DNA from 4 places in the Serratia ureilytica genome. Region 1 is predicted to be linked to each of the others. Evidence: predicted binding sites of a transcription regulator. Region 1 holds the regulator's gene; each other region holds the start of a gene.
What was found. Region 1 encodes CRP, which controls carbon source genes, mostly activating them, when cyclic AMP is high. Its sites were predicted from a motif close to ATGTGANNNNNNTCACAT; they were not measured.

Region 1 (4,385 bases):
TCAGCGCCAGCAGCTGCAGGGTGTAAACCGCCGTGACCGTAAAGCCAATCACCGACAGCCCGTAGTTCTTGCGCGAAACCAGGTAGGCCAGCAGCGTGATCACCAGCATGATGCTCAGCGTTTCTCCCTCCGGCAACTGCAGCTGCAGCAGCCCGGCTGCCAGCAATAGCCCGGCAATCGTGCCCAGCGCACGGTGCTGAATACGCACCCGGGTGGCGTTATACCCGTTTTGGCTCACCAGCATGATGGTGAGCAGGATCCAGTAAGGCTTCGGCAGGTTGAATACCGCACCCAGGCTGCTGCCGACCGCCAGCGTTACGCCCAGCCGCGCGGCGTTGCGCAGGGCGGTGGATTTGAACGACAGATAGCTGACCAGCGCCGGCCAAAACGGCAGGCGGTGCTGGCCGGGCATCAGGTCGCGGCGGTACAGCGGATGCTGGGTGCGCAGCAGGCGGGCGATGCGGCTGAAGTGGTAATAACAAAACTGGCCGACCGGATTATCGGGATGCTGCGCCGCCATTTTTTCCAGCGCCGCCAGCTCGTGGGTCATGGAGAAGCGCTTCGAATATTGATGATAGAGAATATCGTGCGCCACCACGCGCAGCCGGCCGGCGATCACCTGAGCATTGCGGCGAATGATCGCTTCGGCCTGGCTCTGCTCCACCAGTTTTTGCACCTCTTCCGGCAGATGCAGGCTGACGGTGATGTGCTCCTGCAGGTCCATCGCCACCTGAAAGGCGCGCTGCAGGCGCTTTTGCTCGAGATTGTTGGCGTGCGGCAGGAAATTAAGCTGTTGGTACAACAGGCTGATCAGGTCCATCACCTTTTGCTGGCGCACCAGCAGCGGCGGCAGCGCGGTCTGCGGATCGGTGTGCTGGGTCAGCAGCGAGTATTTGGCTTCGAAATAGTCCGCCAGTTCCAGATAGAGCTGGCTCAGCGTCTCGCGCATCGGCTGCTCTTTCCACAGCTTGAACCAGAACCAGGTGAATAAGCCATACCAGGCGGTGCCGATCGCGTACAGCAGCGGCGCCTGCCAGATAGGCACCGTGCCGGCCGTGCTGAGGGCGAAGATGGCGGCCACCAGCGCCGCCGGCAACAGCCGGGCGTGCAGCGGGCTGATTTCGCCGGTGACGCCGAGCAGCAGCGCCAGGCCCAGCATCAGCGCCGGCAGCGGCACGTGCCACAGCAGGGCCTGTTGCAGCAGCACGCTGCTGAAGGCGAACAGCGAACCGCCGACGATCAGTCGTTTAAAGAAGCGCTTATGCGGCGTATCCAGCCCGGCGATATTGCAGCAGGCGGGCACGAGGGAGAACATCAGGCCGAGCTGCAGCTGGCCTATCAGCAGGCCGAACAGCACCGGCAGGCACAACACCAGCGTTTGTCGCAGTGCGTAGTTGATTTCCGGGTGGTAGATCAGGCGGCGCCACATGGCAGAGAGCAGACAAAAAAACGGCGCAGACTGCGCCGTTTTTTCAGGGATTAACGGGTGCCGTAGACGACAATGGTTTTGCCGTGGGCGGAAATCAGGTTTTGATCTTCCAGCATTTTCAGAATACGGCCAACGGTTTCACGCGAGCAGCCGACGATCTGGCCGATCTCCTGACGGGTGATCTTGATCTGCATGCCGTCCGGGTGAGTCATGGCGTCGGGTTGCTTCGCCAGATTCAGCAGGGTTTGCGCGATGCGGCCGGTAACGTCCAGGAAGGCGAGGTTGCCCACTTTTTCGGAGGTGACCTGCAGGCGGCTCGCCATTTGGGCGGACAGACGCATCAGGATGTCCGGGTTCACCTGGATCAGCTGGCGGAATTTCTTGTAGGAAATTTCGGCCACTTCACAGGCGGTTTTCGCGCGAACCCAGGCGCTGCGCTCCTGGCCTTCTTCGAACAATCCGAGCTCGCCGATGAAATCCCCCTGGTTGAGGTAGGACAGGATCATCTCTTTACCTTCTTCATCCTTGATCAGCACCGCGACGGAGCCTTTCACGATGTAGTAAAGCGTTTCGGCCTTTTCACCTTGGTGAATCAGCGTACTCTTCGATGGATATTTGTGGATATGGCAATGAGACAGGAACCATTCGAGAGTAGGGTCTGTTTGCGGTTTGCCGAGAACCATTCGCTGTTATCCTCTGTTGTTATCGCTGCCTTGTGTCACAGGGGTCAGAGTTCCCTGTAAAACCCGCCTGTAGCCGCAGTTATGAGCGAGGGCTACCGGCAAGTTTTGAGGCGTGTCATAAAAATACGCTGTCGCTCTAGCATATTAACTTGCCGTAAGCGCTGCAAGCTACATTCTGTTAACATACCGGTAAAGGAGCCTTTCTCTGGGCGTTTCCCTGAAATTCAGTGTCCCGGAAAGATTTATTGCGGCTCTGTTTGTAGCACAGAGTAAGGCGGGTGTCTCGTGTTGTCTCGCTTCAGCATGATTAGCATCAGGTTACGTTGCCTGTTTCTATGCGAAAGCGTACTCTGATTTTAAGAAATCAACCGGAGTGACGAGAATGCAGGCAAGAGTTAAGTGGGTGGAAGGGTTAACGTTTTTGGGTGAATCGGCCTCCGGCCACCAGGTGCTGATGGACGGCAACGCCGGCGATAAAGCGCCCAGCCCGATGGAAATGGTGCTGATGTCGGTGGGCGGCTGCAGCGCGATCGACGTGGTGTCCATCCTGCAAAAAGGGCGCAACGACGTGCGCGACTGCGAGGTGAAGCTGACCTCCGAGCGCCGTGCAGAAGCCCCGCGGTTGTTCACCCATATCAACCTGCACTTCATCGTCACCGGCCAGGATCTGACCGACAAAATCGTAGAGCGAGCGGTGAACCTGTCGGCGGAGAAGTACTGCTCGGTGGCGCTGATGCTCAACAAGGCCGCCACGGTGACCCACAGCTTCGAGATCCGCCAGCCGGCGTAATCGAGACGGAGCGCGGCCCGCCGCCGCGCTCAACGCGTTTATTCGATCTTCTTGCCTTCCAGCAGCCGCTGCACCAGCGGCGCCATGATCAGCTCCATCGCCAGCCCCATCTTGCCGCCCGGCACCACTAACGTATTGATGTGCGAGATAAACGAGCCCTGCAGCATCGCCAGCAAATAGGGGAAGTCAATCTGATCCAGCCCGCGGAAGTGGATCACCACGAAGCTTTCATCCAGTGAGGGAATGGCTTTGGCGGCGAACGGGTTGGAAGTATCCACCGTCGGTACGCGCTGGAAGTTGATGTGGGTGCGCGAGAACTGCGGCGTGATGTAGTTGATGTAGTCTTCCATCGAACGCACCACCGAGTCCATCACCGCCTCGCGGGAGTGGCCGCGTTCGCCGGTATCGCGGATCAGCTTCTGTATCCACTCCAGGTTGACGATCGGCACCACGCCGACCAGCAGATCGACGTGGCTAGCCACGTCATGGTGTTCGGTGACCACACCGCCGTGCAGCCCCTCGTAGAACAGCACGTCGGTCGGCGCCGGCAGCGGCTCCCACGGGGTGAAGGTGCCCGGCACCTGATTGTAGGGTACCGCTTCGTCGTAGGTGTGCAGGTACTTGCGCGAACGGCCGGTGCCATTTTTGCCGTACTCGATAAAGCTCTGCTGCAGCAGACCGAAGTCGTTGGCCTCGGGGCCGAAATAGCTGATGTGTCTGCCCAGATCGCGCGCCTTGCGGATCGCCGCGTCCATTTCCGGCCGGGTGTAGCGGTGGAAGCTGTCGCCCTCCAGCTCGGCGGCGCGAATGTTGAGCTGTTGGAAGATTTTGCGGAACGCCACGCTGGTGGTGGTGGTGCCGGCGCCGCTGGAACCGGTCACCGCGATAACGGGATGTTTGGCAGACATGGTGGTTGTCACTCCGTGTTGAATGCGCCGGCGTCAGGGGATTATTGTGGCTCTTGTTGACGCTCTCTATGTCAGGAAAAAATGGCGCGCGCTGGTTTGCAATGTCCCATTGTTACCTGATTTTTTCCGTCAGTCATAGAACCGGGCGCCACTAAATTTCTTCCTGCCCGGCGCGGATCTGACCGCGCGGCATGATGTTGACGCTCTCATGCAGTTCCGACCACACCAGCACCACCTCGCCGTTTTTCAGCTGGCGGCGCACGTCCTCCACCTTCTGCTCCAGCGATCGTTCGTGCTCGCCGTAATCGGTGCCTTCACGCAGCACAAAGGATTCGATCAGGCTGTTCAGGGTGTCGGTTGCCAGTTCTTGCCAGGGAATGATCACGTCGGGATGTCCAGAGAAGGGGAAAGCCAGGCCGGAATGCGATGCTCCAGCCACATGTGCGGTTTTTTCAGCGTGCCGCCGACAAAGCCGACGTGGCCGCCGAACTCGGTCAGCTGATATTCGATATTGCGCGGCAGGCCGGCGACGTCGGGGATCACCTCATGGGTCATGAAGGGATCGTCCTTCGCAT
Region 2 (4,385 bases), 340 kb from region 1:
TGATGTCGCTGGCCGGGCGCAATACCTCGGCGCGCACCACCGCAGTGCTGGTGATACTGGGCCTGATTGGCGGCAGCTTCTTCTATGGCGAGGTGGTGATCACCCCGGCGATCTCGGTGATGTCGGCGATAGAGGGGTTGGAAATCGCCGCGCCTGCGCTCGACGCCTATATCGTGCCGCTCTCGATTCTGGTGCTGACCCTGCTGTTCGTTATCCAAAAACACGGCACCGGCAGCGTCGGCAAGCTGTTCGCCCCGGTAATGCTGTTGTGGTTCATCGTGTTGGCGGTGCTGGGCGCGCGCAGCATCATTTCGAACCCGGAAGTGCTGCAGGCGCTGAATCCCAAATGGGCGCTCAACTTCTTTATGGAATATAAGAAGGTGTCGTTCTTCGCGCTGGGGGCGGTGGTGCTGTCGATCACCGGCGTTGAGGCGCTGTATGCCGACATGGGGCACTTCGGCAAGTTCCCGATCCGCCTGGCTTGGTTCACCGTGGTGCTGCCTTCGCTGGTGCTCAACTACTTCGGCCAGGGGGCGTTGCTGCTGAAAAACCCTGAAGCGATCAAAAACCCATTCTTCCTGCTGGCGCCCGACTGGGCGCTGATCCCGCTGCTGATTCTGGCAACCCTGGCAACGGTCATCGCCTCGCAGGCGGTGATTTCCGGCGTCTTCTCGCTGACTCGCCAGGCGGTGCGCCTGGGGTATTTGTCGCCGATGCGCATCATTCACACCTCGGAAATGGAATCCGGCCAGATCTACATTCCGGTGATCAACTGGACGCTGTATATCTCCGTGGTGCTGGTGATCATCGGCTTCGAACACTCCAGCAACCTGGCGGCGGCGTACGGCATCGCCGTCACCGGCACCATGGTGCTGACCAGCATACTGGTCACTTCGGTGGCGATTAATAACTGGCACTGGAACCGCCTCCTGGCGATCGGCATCGTAACCATCTTGCTGATCATCGACGTGCCGATGTTCTCCGCCAACGCCCTGAAGCTGTTCTCCGGCGGCTGGCTGCCGCTGACCCTGGCGCTGGTGATGTTCATCATTATGACTACCTGGAAGAGCGAGCGTTTCCGCCTGTTGCGTCGTCTGCATGAGCACGGCAACTCGCTGGAGGCGATGATTGCCTCGCTGGAGAAATCGCCGCCGGTACGGGTGCCGGGCACCGCGGTCTTCTTGTCGCGCGCCACTAACGTCATTCCTTTTGCGCTGTTGCATAACCTGAAGCACAACAAGGTGCTGCACGAGCGCGTGGTGCTGCTGACGCTGCGCACCGAGGATGCGCCTTACGTGCACAACGTGCGCCGGGTGACCATCGAGCAGCTGTCGCCGACCTTCTGGCGGGTGGTGGCCAGCTACGGCTGGCGCGAAACGCCGAACGTGGAGGAAGTGTTCCACCGCTGCGGGCTGGAAGGGTTGCCGTGCCGCATGTCGGAGACGTCGTTCTTCATGTCCCATGAATCGCTGATCCTCACCAAGCGGCCATGGTACCTCTACCTGCGCGGCAAACTGTTCGTTGCTCTGAGCCGCAATGCGCTGCGCGCGCCGGATCAGTTCGAAATCCCGCCGAACCGGGTCATCGAGCTCGGCACGCAGGTCGAGATCTAACCCGCCTGACAGGGGCTCAGCTAGGCTGAGCCCCTTTTGTTTGCGCTTTCTCCGTGCGCGAACGAAACGTTTCGATGACGATCACACTTCTGCATTGTCCGGGTTGCCTTCCCCTGCCGTTTTTTTACACTCCTCCAGAGAGCGAAACGTTTCGCTAGCGGAGTGAGAAGATGAAAAAAGGCGTATTACTGAATTCCGACGTGTCTGCCGTGATTGCCCGGTTGGGGCATACCGATCAGCTCACCTTGTGCGATGCGGGTTTGCCGATACCGGCGGTGACGCAGCGCATCGATCTGGCGCTGACGCAGGGCGTGCCGACCTTCATGCAGGTGTTCGCGGCGGTCACCCAAGAGATGCAGGTAGAAAGCGCCATCCTGGCGGAAGAAATCGTGAAACAAAATCCGTCGCTCCACGAGGCATTGTTGGCTGAACTGACCGCACTGGGCCAACGCCAGGGCAATACCATCGGCGTGCGTTATATCAGCCATCAGGCGTTTAAAGCGCAAACCGAGCACAGCCGGGCGGTGATCCGCAGCGGGGAGTGTTCGCCTTACGCGAACGTGATCCTGTGCGCCGGCGTAACTTTCTGAGGCGTTTATGCAACCTTTACTGCAACTGAAAGGGATTGATAAAGCCTTTCCCGGAGTGAAGGCGCTTTCCGGCGCCGCTCTCAGCGTTTATCCCGGCAAGGTGATGGCGCTGGTGGGGGAAAACGGCGCCGGGAAGTCCACCATGATGAAAGTGCTGACCGGCATCTATCAGAAAGACGCCGGCAGTCAGTATTTTCTCGGTAAAGAGGTGGCGTTCAACGGGCCTAAAGATTCGCAGGAAGCGGGCATCGGCATTATCCATCAGGAGCTGAACCTGATCCCGCAGCTGACGATTGCGGAAAACATCTTCCTCGGCCGCGAGTTCGTCAACCGTTTCGGCCGCATTGACTGGAAGCGCATGTACGCCGAGGCCGATCGCTTGCTGGCACGCCTCAACCTGCGCTACAGCAGCCACCGGCTGGTGGGCGAGCTGTCGATTGGCGATCAGCAGATGGTGGAGATTGCCAAGGTGCTGAGCTTCGAATCGAAAGTGATCATCATGGACGAACCGACCGATGCGCTGACCGACACCGAAACCGCCTCGCTGTTCAAGGTGATCAACGAGCTGAAGGCTGAAGGGCGCGGCATCGTCTATATCTCGCACCGTCTGAAAGAGATCTTTGAAATCTGCGACGACGTGACGGTATTTCGTGACGGGCAGTTCATCGCCGAGCGGCCGGTGAGCGAGCTGCAGGAAGATTCGCTGATTGAAATGATGGTCGGTCGCAAGCTGGAAGAACAATACCCGCGCCTTGATTTACCGCGCGGGGAAAAGCGGCTGGAAGTCAGTCATCTTTCCGGACCCGGCGTTGAAGACGTCAGCTTTACGCTGTATCGCGGTGAGATCCTCGGCGTGGCCGGCTTGATGGGCGCCGGGCGCACCGAATTGATGAAGATTCTGTACGGCGCCGCGCCGCGCAAGGCCGGCACCGTCAACCTCGACGGCCGCGAGGTAGTCACCCATTCGCCGCAGGATGGATTGGCGAACGGCATCGTCTATATCTCGGAAGACCGTAAGCGCGACGGCCTGGTGCTGGGCATGTCGGTAAAGGAAAACATGTCTCTGACCGCGCTGCGCTACTTCAGCCGCGCCGACGGCAGCCTGAAACAGGCCGACGAGCGGCAGGCGGTGGGGGACTTCATCCGCCTGTTCAATATCAAAACGCCGTCGATGGAGCAGCCGATAGGTCTGCTTTCCGGCGGCAATCAACAGAAAGTGGCGATCGCCCGCGGCCTGATGACTCGGCCGAAGGTGCTGATCCTCGATGAGCCGACGCGCGGCGTCGACGTCGGCGCCAAAAAAGAGATCTATCAGTTAATCAACCAGTTCAAGCAGGAAGGGCTGAGCATCATTCTGGTGTCTTCGGAAATGCCGGAGGTGATGGGCATGAGCGATCGCATTCTGGTGATGCACGAAGGGCATCTCAGCGGCGAATTCCCGATTGAACAGGCCACCCAGGAAGCGTTGATGGCGGCAGCCGTCGGCAAGCAATACGGCGTAAAGCAGGAGTAATCAGATATGAGTTCCCAGACTATCGCAGCCAAGCGCTGGTTCAGTAAAGAGTGGCTGTTAGAGCAGAAGTCGTTGATTGCGCTGCTGGTGCTGATCGCCGTGGTCTCTTCCATGAGCCCGAACTTCTTCACCCTGAACAACCTGTTCAATATTCTGCAGCAGACTTCGGTGAACGCCATCATGGCGGTGGGGATGACGCTGGTGATCCTCACGTCCGGCATCGATCTGTCGGTAGGATCGCTGTTGGCCCTGACCGGCGCGGTGGCGGCGTCGATCGTCGGCTTTGAGGTCAACGCGCTGGTGGCGGTGGCGGCGGCATTGGCGCTCGGCGCCGCGATTGGCGCCTGCACCGGGGTGATCGTCGCCAAAGGCAAAGTGCAGGCCTTTATCGCCACGCTGGTGATGATGCTGCTGTTGCGCGGCGTCACCATGGTGTACACCAACGGCAGCCCGGTCAACACCGGTTTCACCGATGTGGCCGACACCTTCGGCTGGTTCGGTATTGGCCGCCCGCTGGGCGTGCCTACGCCGATCTGGATCATGGCGATCGTGTTCATTGCCGCCTGGTATATGCTGCACCATACGCGCCTGGGCCGCTATATTTATGCCCTGGGCGGCAACGAAGCGGCGACCCGCCTGTCCGGCATCAGCGTCGATAAAGTGAAGATT
Region 3 (4,385 bases), 2.0 Mb from region 1:
TTGTTGGTGCCGACGTCCAGCACCACCGGCAGGGTATAGGCCGGGCTGATGCCGCCGCAGGCGGTATACAGCGACAGCTTGCCGATGGGAATGCCCATGCCGCCGATGCCCTGGTCGCCCAGGCCGAGAATGCGTTCGCCGTCGGTCACCACGATCACCTTGACGTTCTGCTTGGTGGCGTTTTGCAGCATGTCATCGATGCGATCGCGGTTCGGGTAGGAGATGAACAGCCCGCGCGCGCGGCGGTAGATATCGGAGAAGTGCTCACAGGCCTCGCCGACGGTCGGGGTGTAGATGATTGGCATCATCTCGCTCAGGTGCGAGTCCAGCAGGCGATAGAACAGGGTTTCGTTGGTGTCCTGGATGTTGCGCAGGTAGATGTGCTTATCGTTATCGTTCTTGAAATCCTGATACTGACGGTAGGCGCGTTCCACCTGTTCTTCGATGGTCTCCACCGCTTCCGGCAGCAGGCCGTGCAGGTTGAAGTGGCTACGTTCTTCCTCGGTGAAAGCGCTGCCTTTGTTCAGCAGCGGAAATTCCAGCAGAATCGGGCCGGCGTAAGGGATGTAGAGCGGGCGTTTGCTTTCGTATTCTAGTTCCATCAGTTTTACTCTTCACGTATCAGATAACTGTATTGCCGACGATCCTAAAAGATAAAGAGAAGATGTACAGCATTTGTTGCCCGATGATGAACCAGGTTGGCGTAATTATCGACAATCAAATGATTTTTTAACTAAAGAAAGTGTCTCTGGCGGCGTCGGGGCATTGTATTTGGCGGGCGGTGCTGTTAACGGCGGAACCGGATGGCCCCGCCGTCGTGCGCTTAGAAGGCGGCGCGGCTGACGTTTTGGCAACCCAGCGCCGCCAGGGTGACGCGGGTGGCGTCCCATTGGCTGATGCTCGCGTCCTGCGGTTCGGCCAGGACGGCGCGACGGATAGCCCGGCAGTCGCCGCCGGAGAGGTTCAGCAGGATCAGCGCGGCCTGCAGCGGCGGCAGACTCGGGTTAAAAGCGGCGTTTTCCGCATAGCGGCCGGCGTAGAGGCTGCCGTCTGCCGTTTCCAGCGCCACGCCGCTGTGGGCGTTGCTGTACGGCGCGTGGCTCCGGTTGGCCGCCGCCAGCGCCGCTTGCGTCAGCGCATCGTTCAGCGGCAGTTGATGCCCGTGATTGACCTCGTCCATCAGCAGTGAAGCGACATCCAGATCTTTCGGGCCGAAGGCGTCCGGCAGATAGTCCGCCAGCGTGGCCGGCGCGCGGCCAGGCAAACGGATTTGCAGCGCGCCGCCGCTGTTCAGCTCATTCATAAACTGGCGGCAGTGGCCGCACGGCGTATAGTTGACGGTGATCGAGGCCAGCGCTTTTTCGCCGCGCAGCCAGGCGTGAGTCACTGCGCTTTGTTCCGCATGCACGGATTGCTGCAGCGGCGCGCCGCTGAATTCCATATTGGCGCCGAAATAGAGATTGCCGCTTTGCCCGCGCGCGATGGCGCCGACGTGGAAATGCGATATCGGGGTTAACGAGCAGGCCGCCGCCAGCGGCAGCAGCGCGAATGCCAGCGCGTCATCGTCCAACCCGCAACCTGAGCGGATCGCCGCCGCTTGCTCGGCCGTGAACATCGCCGGAAAGTCGGACGCGTCCAGATAGGGCTGCAGGGCGGATTGCAGTGTCGCGGGCAGTGCGCTGAAAGCGGTGTGAAAACGCGGATGCATGGAAGGTCTCTCTACAGGTTAACGGGATCACATTCTAGGCAGGCCAGAGACATTAAAGTGTGATCAATATCTCTTAAATGATGAAATCAATGCAATAAAAGGCGTAAATGCGAGATATATCGCAAGTTTCACCCTGATCAACCGAACAGATGCAACAGCACCGGAAACACAAATGGCGCCAGCAGCGAGGTGATGATGCCGCAGATCACCAGCGCCAGCGAGCCGAAGGCGCCCTCCTGATAGTCCATCTCCGCGCAGCGCGCGGTGCCCAGCGCGTGGGAAGCCGTGCCCATCGCCAGGCCACGCGCCGAGGGCGTCGTGATTTTCAACAGGTTGAACAGCGTGTGGCCGAACACGGCGCCGAGGATGCCGACGAAAATAACGCAAACCGCGCTGATCGCCGGAATGCCGCCGAGCGAGTCCGCGACGGCCATCGCGATCGGCGTAGTGACCGATTTCGGCAAGATAGAGGCGGCGATTTCCGGCGTGGCGCCCAACCACAGGGCGATGGCGCCACCGCTGATCATGGCGGTCAGGCTGCCGATGAAGCACACCGTGATAATTGACTTCCAGCGCGCGCGGATTTGGTGCAACTGCTCATACAGCGGGAAGGCCAGCGCGACGACCGCCGGCTGCAACAGATCGTTGAGGATCCTGCTGCCCTGGAAGTAGCGCTCATAGGAAATGCCGCTGAGCAGCAGCAGCGGGATGATCACCGCCATGGAAACCAGCAGCGGATTGAGCAGCGGCATGTTCAACTTGCGCGCCAGCCAGCGCGCGGCGAAATAGACCGCCAGCGTCAGCGGCAGCGACCACCAGATTTCGTGGATCATGAGTTGCCCTCCGTGTCGTCGGGCTTGCCAGCAATGCGGCGCTCGCGGTGAAAATAGTGTGAGGTATAGCCGACCACCACCAGCACCATCAGCGTGCTGATCAGGCAAGAAATGACCAGCGGGCCCAGATGCGCGACGATCTGGTCGTAATATTTCATCACGCCGACGCCGATCGGCACGAACAGCAGCACCATGTAGCGGATCAGCAAATGACAGCCGGGTTTAACCCATTTGGCCGGCAGGATCTGGGTGGAGAGCAGCGCGAATAGCAAGAGCATGCCGATGATGCTGCCGGGAATGGCGAACGGCAGCAGCGCCGCCACTGCGTTGCCGACGAACAGACACAGGTAGATGAGGAGCAGGGCCCTGAGGTATTTCCAGCACAGTGTGAGCACGTTGGCCATTGTCTTTTCCCGTTTAACTGATGTATTCATCATACAATTAAACTGTGAGCCATGCCACAGATCGCACCATGAATTCTCGCTATGGGTGCTATGCCCGAGCGGCGGGTTGACAGCCCGTATTGGCCGCTGCCTGCGGGATCAGCGTACGTCTTCGGCCGCCGCCGCCGCGTGTTCTGCCAGCCGGTGGCCGAGGAAGAAAAACAGCAGGCTGAGCAGGGCGGCGGCGATCAGCATCACGAACATCAACGGCGGCGCGGCATAGCTGAGCAGCACCCCGCACAGCACCGGGTTGATGGCGCCGCCCAGCGCGCTGAGGTTTTGTACCCCATAGTAGCTGCCTTTCAGGTGCGGCGGCGCGATAAAGTCGATAAACATGTATTCCACCGGGATAACGATGATTTCGCCGAGGGTAAACACCGCCATCGCCGCCAGCCATAGCCAGACCGCCTGGCCGGCCGCCATGAAACCGAGCAGCCCGACGATGAAAAACAGCGTGCCCAGCGCCAGCCAGCGCAGCATGTTTTCCTGGCGCATGCCGCGGCTGAGCAGGTATTGCAGGGCGATGACGATACCGGCGTTGACGATCATCACCAGCCCGATGATTTTGTAGGCGAACTCGGCGCTGGAGACGGTGATCAGATACTGCGACAGATAGCCGGTGAACTGACCGAACACCACGGCGCCCAGGGTGCTGCCGAGGGTGAAGTAGATCAGCCGCCGATCGCATCGCAAGATGGCCAGCGTTTGACGGAAGTTGGCCAGCGCGGCCGGTGCGGCGGCGCTGGGTGCCGGGCGCTGTTCACCACCGCGCAAGCGCAGGCTCAGTGCCGCCACCGTCGCCAGCGCCAATCCGCCCGACAGATAAAACGGCAGCAACGGGCTAAGCCCGGCCACCAGGACGCCGAGCGCAGAACCGATCGCCCAGCCGACGTTGACCAGCGTGTAGTTGATGGAAAAAGCCTTTATGCGCTGCTCGACCGGCAACCCGTCGGCGAAACAGGCCTTAATGGTGATGCTTAGCACCGAATAACAGGTATGCAGGATCGCCAGCACCACGATCACGCCGCCGGGGCGCGGGATCCAGGGAATGGCGAAAAAGCTCAGCGCAAACAATACAATCGACAGCAGGATCAGGCGGTTTTTGCTGAATTTGTCCACCAGATAGCCGCCGTACAGGCTGGCGATGATGCCGAGGGTGAAGCTGACGCCCAGGATCACGCCCACGCTTTTCGGCAACAGCTGGAAGTGCTCGGTGAGGTAGATGGTGATGAACGGCAGCGTGACGCCGCGGCCGATGGTCAACACCAGCGAACTGGCCAGCAGTACGTTGATCAGCGAGGGGAATCCCTTCATTTGAAACCTGTTTATGCATACAGTTATTGGGCGATGCAGATAACATAGCGCATTTTGGCGGGGACGGAAGGGGGCTGCCGATATTTA
Region 4 (4,385 bases), 2.1 Mb from region 1:
TTCCCGCTATTCGGCGCGGTACCGGCGCTGCCGGGCCCCGGCCGCTGTTTCCCCGGCGGGCACGCCTCGAGCGGTTTCGCGGTGATGGCGTTGTTTTTCCTGTTTTATCCGCAGCGTCCGCGCCTCGCCTGGTGGTGTTGGTGCGGCGGCATCGCGCTTGGCATGGTGATGGGCTTTGGTCAGATCATGCGCGGCGCACATTTTCTTACCCATAACCTGTGGGCGGGTTGGTGGGTTTGGTTAAGCCAGTTGGCTATTTATTGGACGGTTAGCGGCTATTGGCGCCGCAAGACGAGGTAACGGTTATGGAACAGTTGAACCATTTTCTTTTCGCCTGGATCAATGCGACTCCGGCGTCTCCTGAATGGATGATCGATTTCGCCACCTTTTTGGCGCGCGATCTGATCATCATCGTGCCGTTGCTGATCGTCGGTCTTTGGCTGTGGGGGCCGCAAAGCCAGCTGGTTTCGCAACGCCAGGTGGTAGCGAAAACCACTATCGCGCTGCTGTTCGCCATGCTTGCCGCTTCCGCTATTGGCGCGCTGCTGCCGCATGAGCGCCCGTTCGTCGCCGGCGTCGGTTATACCTTCCTGCCACACGCGCCGGACAGCTCGTTCCCGAGCGATCACGGCACCGCCATCTTTACCTTCGCGCTGGCGTTCCTGTTCTGGCACCGCGTTTGGTCCGGCGTGCTGCTGATGATCGTCGCCGTCGGCATCGCCTGGTCACGCGTTTACCTCGGCGTGCACTGGCCGCTGGATATGGTCGGCGGTTTCCTGCTCGGCCTGGTGGGCTGCCTGTTCGCCCAACTGGTGTGGAATCTGTTCGGCGATGTCATCGCCGACAGGCTGTCGCGCCTGTATCGTTTCCTGTTCGCCTTCGCCATTCGCCGCGGTTGGGTGAAAGAGTAACTGCACAACATGACAGGGGCGTTACCGCCCCTGCTTATTTCACACCACGCCGGTGGTCACGCAGAACGCCCGCGTTTTTCCCGCTCCCAGCATCACTCCCTCACCCTCTGGCGCATTCGGGCGGCAGTTTGCCGGCTGGATAAAGGAAAGCAACTGCCGGTTGCCCTGAACGGCGATGCGCCGGAGACCATAGTTGAATTGCCCGGTGGCGAAACGCGTTACATAGCGCCGGCCTTGCGGCGCCAGCATAAAGAATTCGGCTCGGTCCACGTAGCGAGACAGATCCTCGGAACACAGCAGTTCCTGCCCGAGCGCCTCCCCCAACAGCGCCGGCGTCGGCAAGTTTTGGCGGAATACCGCGTCGGGAATGCAATCGTAGTTGAGGCGGCACACATAGCGCAGCGGCTGCGGCCGATCGGCCAGATTGGTGACTTTCATCTCAATGGCGAACTGCGCGCTCTGCGCCGCCAAGCGCAGCGCCGGGCCGATGCGCCATCCCTCGCCCAACCGCTCGCCTTCGCCCTGCAACGTCAGCTCGTCGCCCGCCAGCTGCAGCCACACGCGTTGCATCTGGAGCGATGCGTCGTCGTGACTCGGCCAGGCGGGGCAGAACGCGGCGACATCATCGCGCTTTCTTCCAGCGCCCCGCCCGCTGCGGCGGCCCGATTTCAATGAGTAACCGTCAAATTCAGCATCCCAAATCGCCAGGCCCTGATACGGCAAGACCGTCAGTGCCCCGCGCCGATTCGCCAGCGTCAGCATTGGCCCGCGCTCTGCGCAGCGATGGGCGCTCACCGCGAAATCCGCATTGCGGAACAGCGCCTGCCGATGCGCCCCGAACGCGGCAGGAACCAGATCAATGTTGATTTTCATCGTTTTCCCTCGACATTTCGCCCGCGCAGGCCGCGAGCGGCCGCTGAAAATGTTATTTAAATAACAAATAAACCTCCCCTAAGTTATACATATAACAGTGAGATAACTATGATCTCGTCGACATTTTTCAAATCCCGCTAGGTTTACCCGCATTGTAATGTTATTATTTTCACATCCTCTATCAACGCTCTTTTCTCAACTTCATTAAGGAACCGCGATGACCTCCGAAAACATCGATTACGCCCGCTATGTCGACCACACCCTGCTGGCCATGGACGCCACCGAAATGCAGATCGCCAAACTGTGCGAAGAAGCCCAGCAGCACAACTTCTATGCGGTGTGCGTCAACTCCGGCTACGTGCCGTTGGCAGCCCAGCTGCTGCAGGAAAGCACCGTGAAAGTCTGCTCGGTGATCGGTTTCCCGCTGGGCGCCGGCCTGACCGTCGCCAAAGCCTTTGAAGCCAAAGCGGCGATCGCCGCCGGCGCGCAAGAGATCGATATGGTGATCAACGTCGGCTGGCTGAAAAGCGGCCTGCTGGACGAAGTGAAAGCCGACATCGCCGCCGTGCGCGAGGTTTGCGCGGCGATCCCGTTGAAGGTAATATTGGAAACCTGCCTGCTCAGCGATGCGCAGATCGTCCAGGTTTGTGAAATGTGTCGCGAACTCGATGTCGCCTTCGTTAAAACCTCCACCGGCTTCAGCACCGGCGGCGCTCGGGAAGAGCACGTCAAACTGATGCGCGAGACGGTGGGCAGCGAAATGGGCGTGAAAGCTTCCGGCGCCGTGCGCGATCGCGCCACCGCCGAGAAGATGATCAAAGCCGGCGCCACGCGTATCGGCACCAGCTCCGGCGTTGCCATCGTATCCGGCGCGCAGGCGGCGGCTGGCAGCTACTGATCGTCGGCGCGCCTTGACGGGCGCAGCCAATACACTCCGATGCGGGACAATACGGGCGGCCGATGCGGCCCGATATTGCCCCGCATCGTTGTGTTTAGCGCCGGAAACGGCGGCACGCTTTTTTACCTCTACTACCTGTGGGAAGACGGATCTATGGAAACGCGGCGCGAAGAACGTATCAACCGGTTAGTTCAGGCGTTAAAACGCGCTGACAAGATCCACCTGAAAGAAGCCGCCGCGCTGCTGGGGGTCTCGGAGATGACCATTCGCCGCGATCTGAGCGCCGAGCCGGCGGCGGTGGTGCTGCTCGGCGGCTATGTGGTGACCGATCCGCGCAGCAACGGCGTGACCAACTACTTCGTTTCCGATCAAAAAGCCAAACAGGTCATGGAGAAACGGCGCATCGGCCTGCTGGCGGCGCCGTTGATCAATGAAAACGACACGGTGTTTTTCGACTGCGGGACCACCACCCCGACGATCATCGACGCCATTGCCGACGAACTGACCTTCACCGCCGTGTGCCATTCGCTGAACACCTTCCTGGCGCTGCAAGACAAACCGAATTGCAAGGTGATCCTGTGCGGCGGCGAGTTCAAACCGAACAACTACATCTTTTCCAGCGTCGGCGGCCGCAATGAGCTCGATCACATCTGCCCGAACATCGCCTTTATCTCCGCCGCCGGTCTCAGCCTGCGGCACGGCGCCACCTGCTTCAACTTCGACGAGCTGGAGATGAAGCATCGCGCAATGGCGATGGCGCAGCAAAAGATCCTGGTGGCGGATCACAGCAAGTTCGGCAAAATCAAGCCGGCCTGTATCGGCCCGCTGACGCAGTTCGATCGGGTGATCACCGATCGCCAGCCGGACGCCGACTTCATGGCGTTCTTCAACGATAACGCCATCGCTACCCGCTATTGATCCCCCTTCAGCGCCGTCGGAAGCGACGGCGCGCCGCTGAAATCTCTCTTTTCCCACAGCCCGAGATGAACAAATAATGCGCAATCGATACGCATTTTTCGCTTATCCTCACGCAACATCAGGTTAATAAAATGCAACAGGTCACCCGAGTGATTATTTTCTCTCTGGTCAAACCTGCTTTCAGCTGGATGAATTAACGACTATTTATGGCTTTTATATGATAAATCGCGCCAAAGACCGGGATGTTTAAATAAACGGCCGGTTAGGCTATTGCAGCAAATCTCGCCAATACCTGTTAGCTATCTGTTATTTATATGATGAATGGTTACGCATTTTTATCCGCTAACCACGTAAGTAATTTCCCTTCGTTACTAGCGGCGATTTTCAATGAAACCCCTTTAAAAACAAATAAATACAACTCATTTGACTTAAAAATACAATGTGATCTACGTCACTAAAACTGCTTAATCCGGGTTTTTAGCTAGATCCAAAACCACGCATAAAATATATTGCTCGGCTTGCTGCTGAGCACAGCGCTTTATCCGGCTGATTATTGTACAAGCCGCATAATCGCAAAAATTTTTATGAGAGCGTTCTCAGCACAAAATCTTACACAAATGTGCAACAAATGCGCGAAAAATCGATGAAAAAGCAGATAACTGCACACATTACGCATTTGAGAGCAGGATCACGGTTGTTTCTACTGTAAATCGTTATCTTGCCGCCAACAAAAATCGACAGGCAAAGACCTGTCGGCAGCGGTAACGACTTTTATCACCCCGTGG

Region 2: the regulator CRP is predicted to act here: its motif matches at 1,683-1,700, upstream of rbsD (D-ribose pyranase).
Region 3: the regulator CRP is predicted to act here: its motif matches at 1,766-1,783, upstream of cdd (cytidine deaminase).
Region 4: the regulator CRP is predicted to act here: its motif matches at 1,942-1,959, upstream of deoC (deoxyribose-phosphate aldolase).

What each region holds. Positions count from the first base shown of each region.
Region 1 is NZ_CP071320.1:310,670-315,054, forward strand. It holds gene J0X03_RS01400 (YccS/YhfK family putative transporter) at 1-1,429, opposite strand, end outside; gene crp (cAMP-activated global transcriptional regulator CRP) at 1,480-2,112, opposite strand; gene J0X03_RS01410 (OsmC family protein) at 2,495-2,902, shown strand; gene J0X03_RS01415 (phosphoribulokinase) at 2,941-3,810, opposite strand; gene J0X03_RS01420 (YheU family protein) at 3,962-4,195, opposite strand; gene J0X03_RS01425 (hydrolase) at 4,192-4,385, opposite strand, start outside.
Region 2 is NZ_CP071320.1:5,077,950-5,082,334, forward strand. It holds gene kup (low affinity potassium transporter Kup) at 1-1,613, shown strand, start outside; gene rbsD (D-ribose pyranase) at 1,784-2,203, shown strand; gene rbsA (ribose ABC transporter ATP-binding protein RbsA) at 2,211-3,716, shown strand; gene rbsC (ribose ABC transporter permease) at 3,723-4,385, shown strand, end outside.
Region 3 is NZ_CP071320.1:3,417,781-3,422,165, reverse strand. It holds gene J0X03_RS16015 (NAD-dependent malic enzyme) at 1-602, opposite strand, end outside; gene cdd (cytidine deaminase) at 824-1,708, opposite strand; gene J0X03_RS16005 (CidB/LrgB family autolysis modulator) at 1,846-2,541, opposite strand; gene J0X03_RS16000 (CidA/LrgA family protein) at 2,538-2,945, opposite strand; gene J0X03_RS15995 (MFS transporter) at 3,084-4,298, opposite strand.
Region 4 is NZ_CP071320.1:3,316,605-3,320,989, forward strand. It holds gene J0X03_RS15565 (phosphatase PAP2 family protein) at 1-300, shown strand, start outside; gene ybjG (undecaprenyl-diphosphate phosphatase) at 306-911, shown strand; gene J0X03_RS15575 (aldose epimerase family protein) at 951-1,784, opposite strand; gene deoC (deoxyribose-phosphate aldolase) at 2,002-2,682, shown strand; gene deoR (DNA-binding transcriptional repressor DeoR) at 2,836-3,600, shown strand.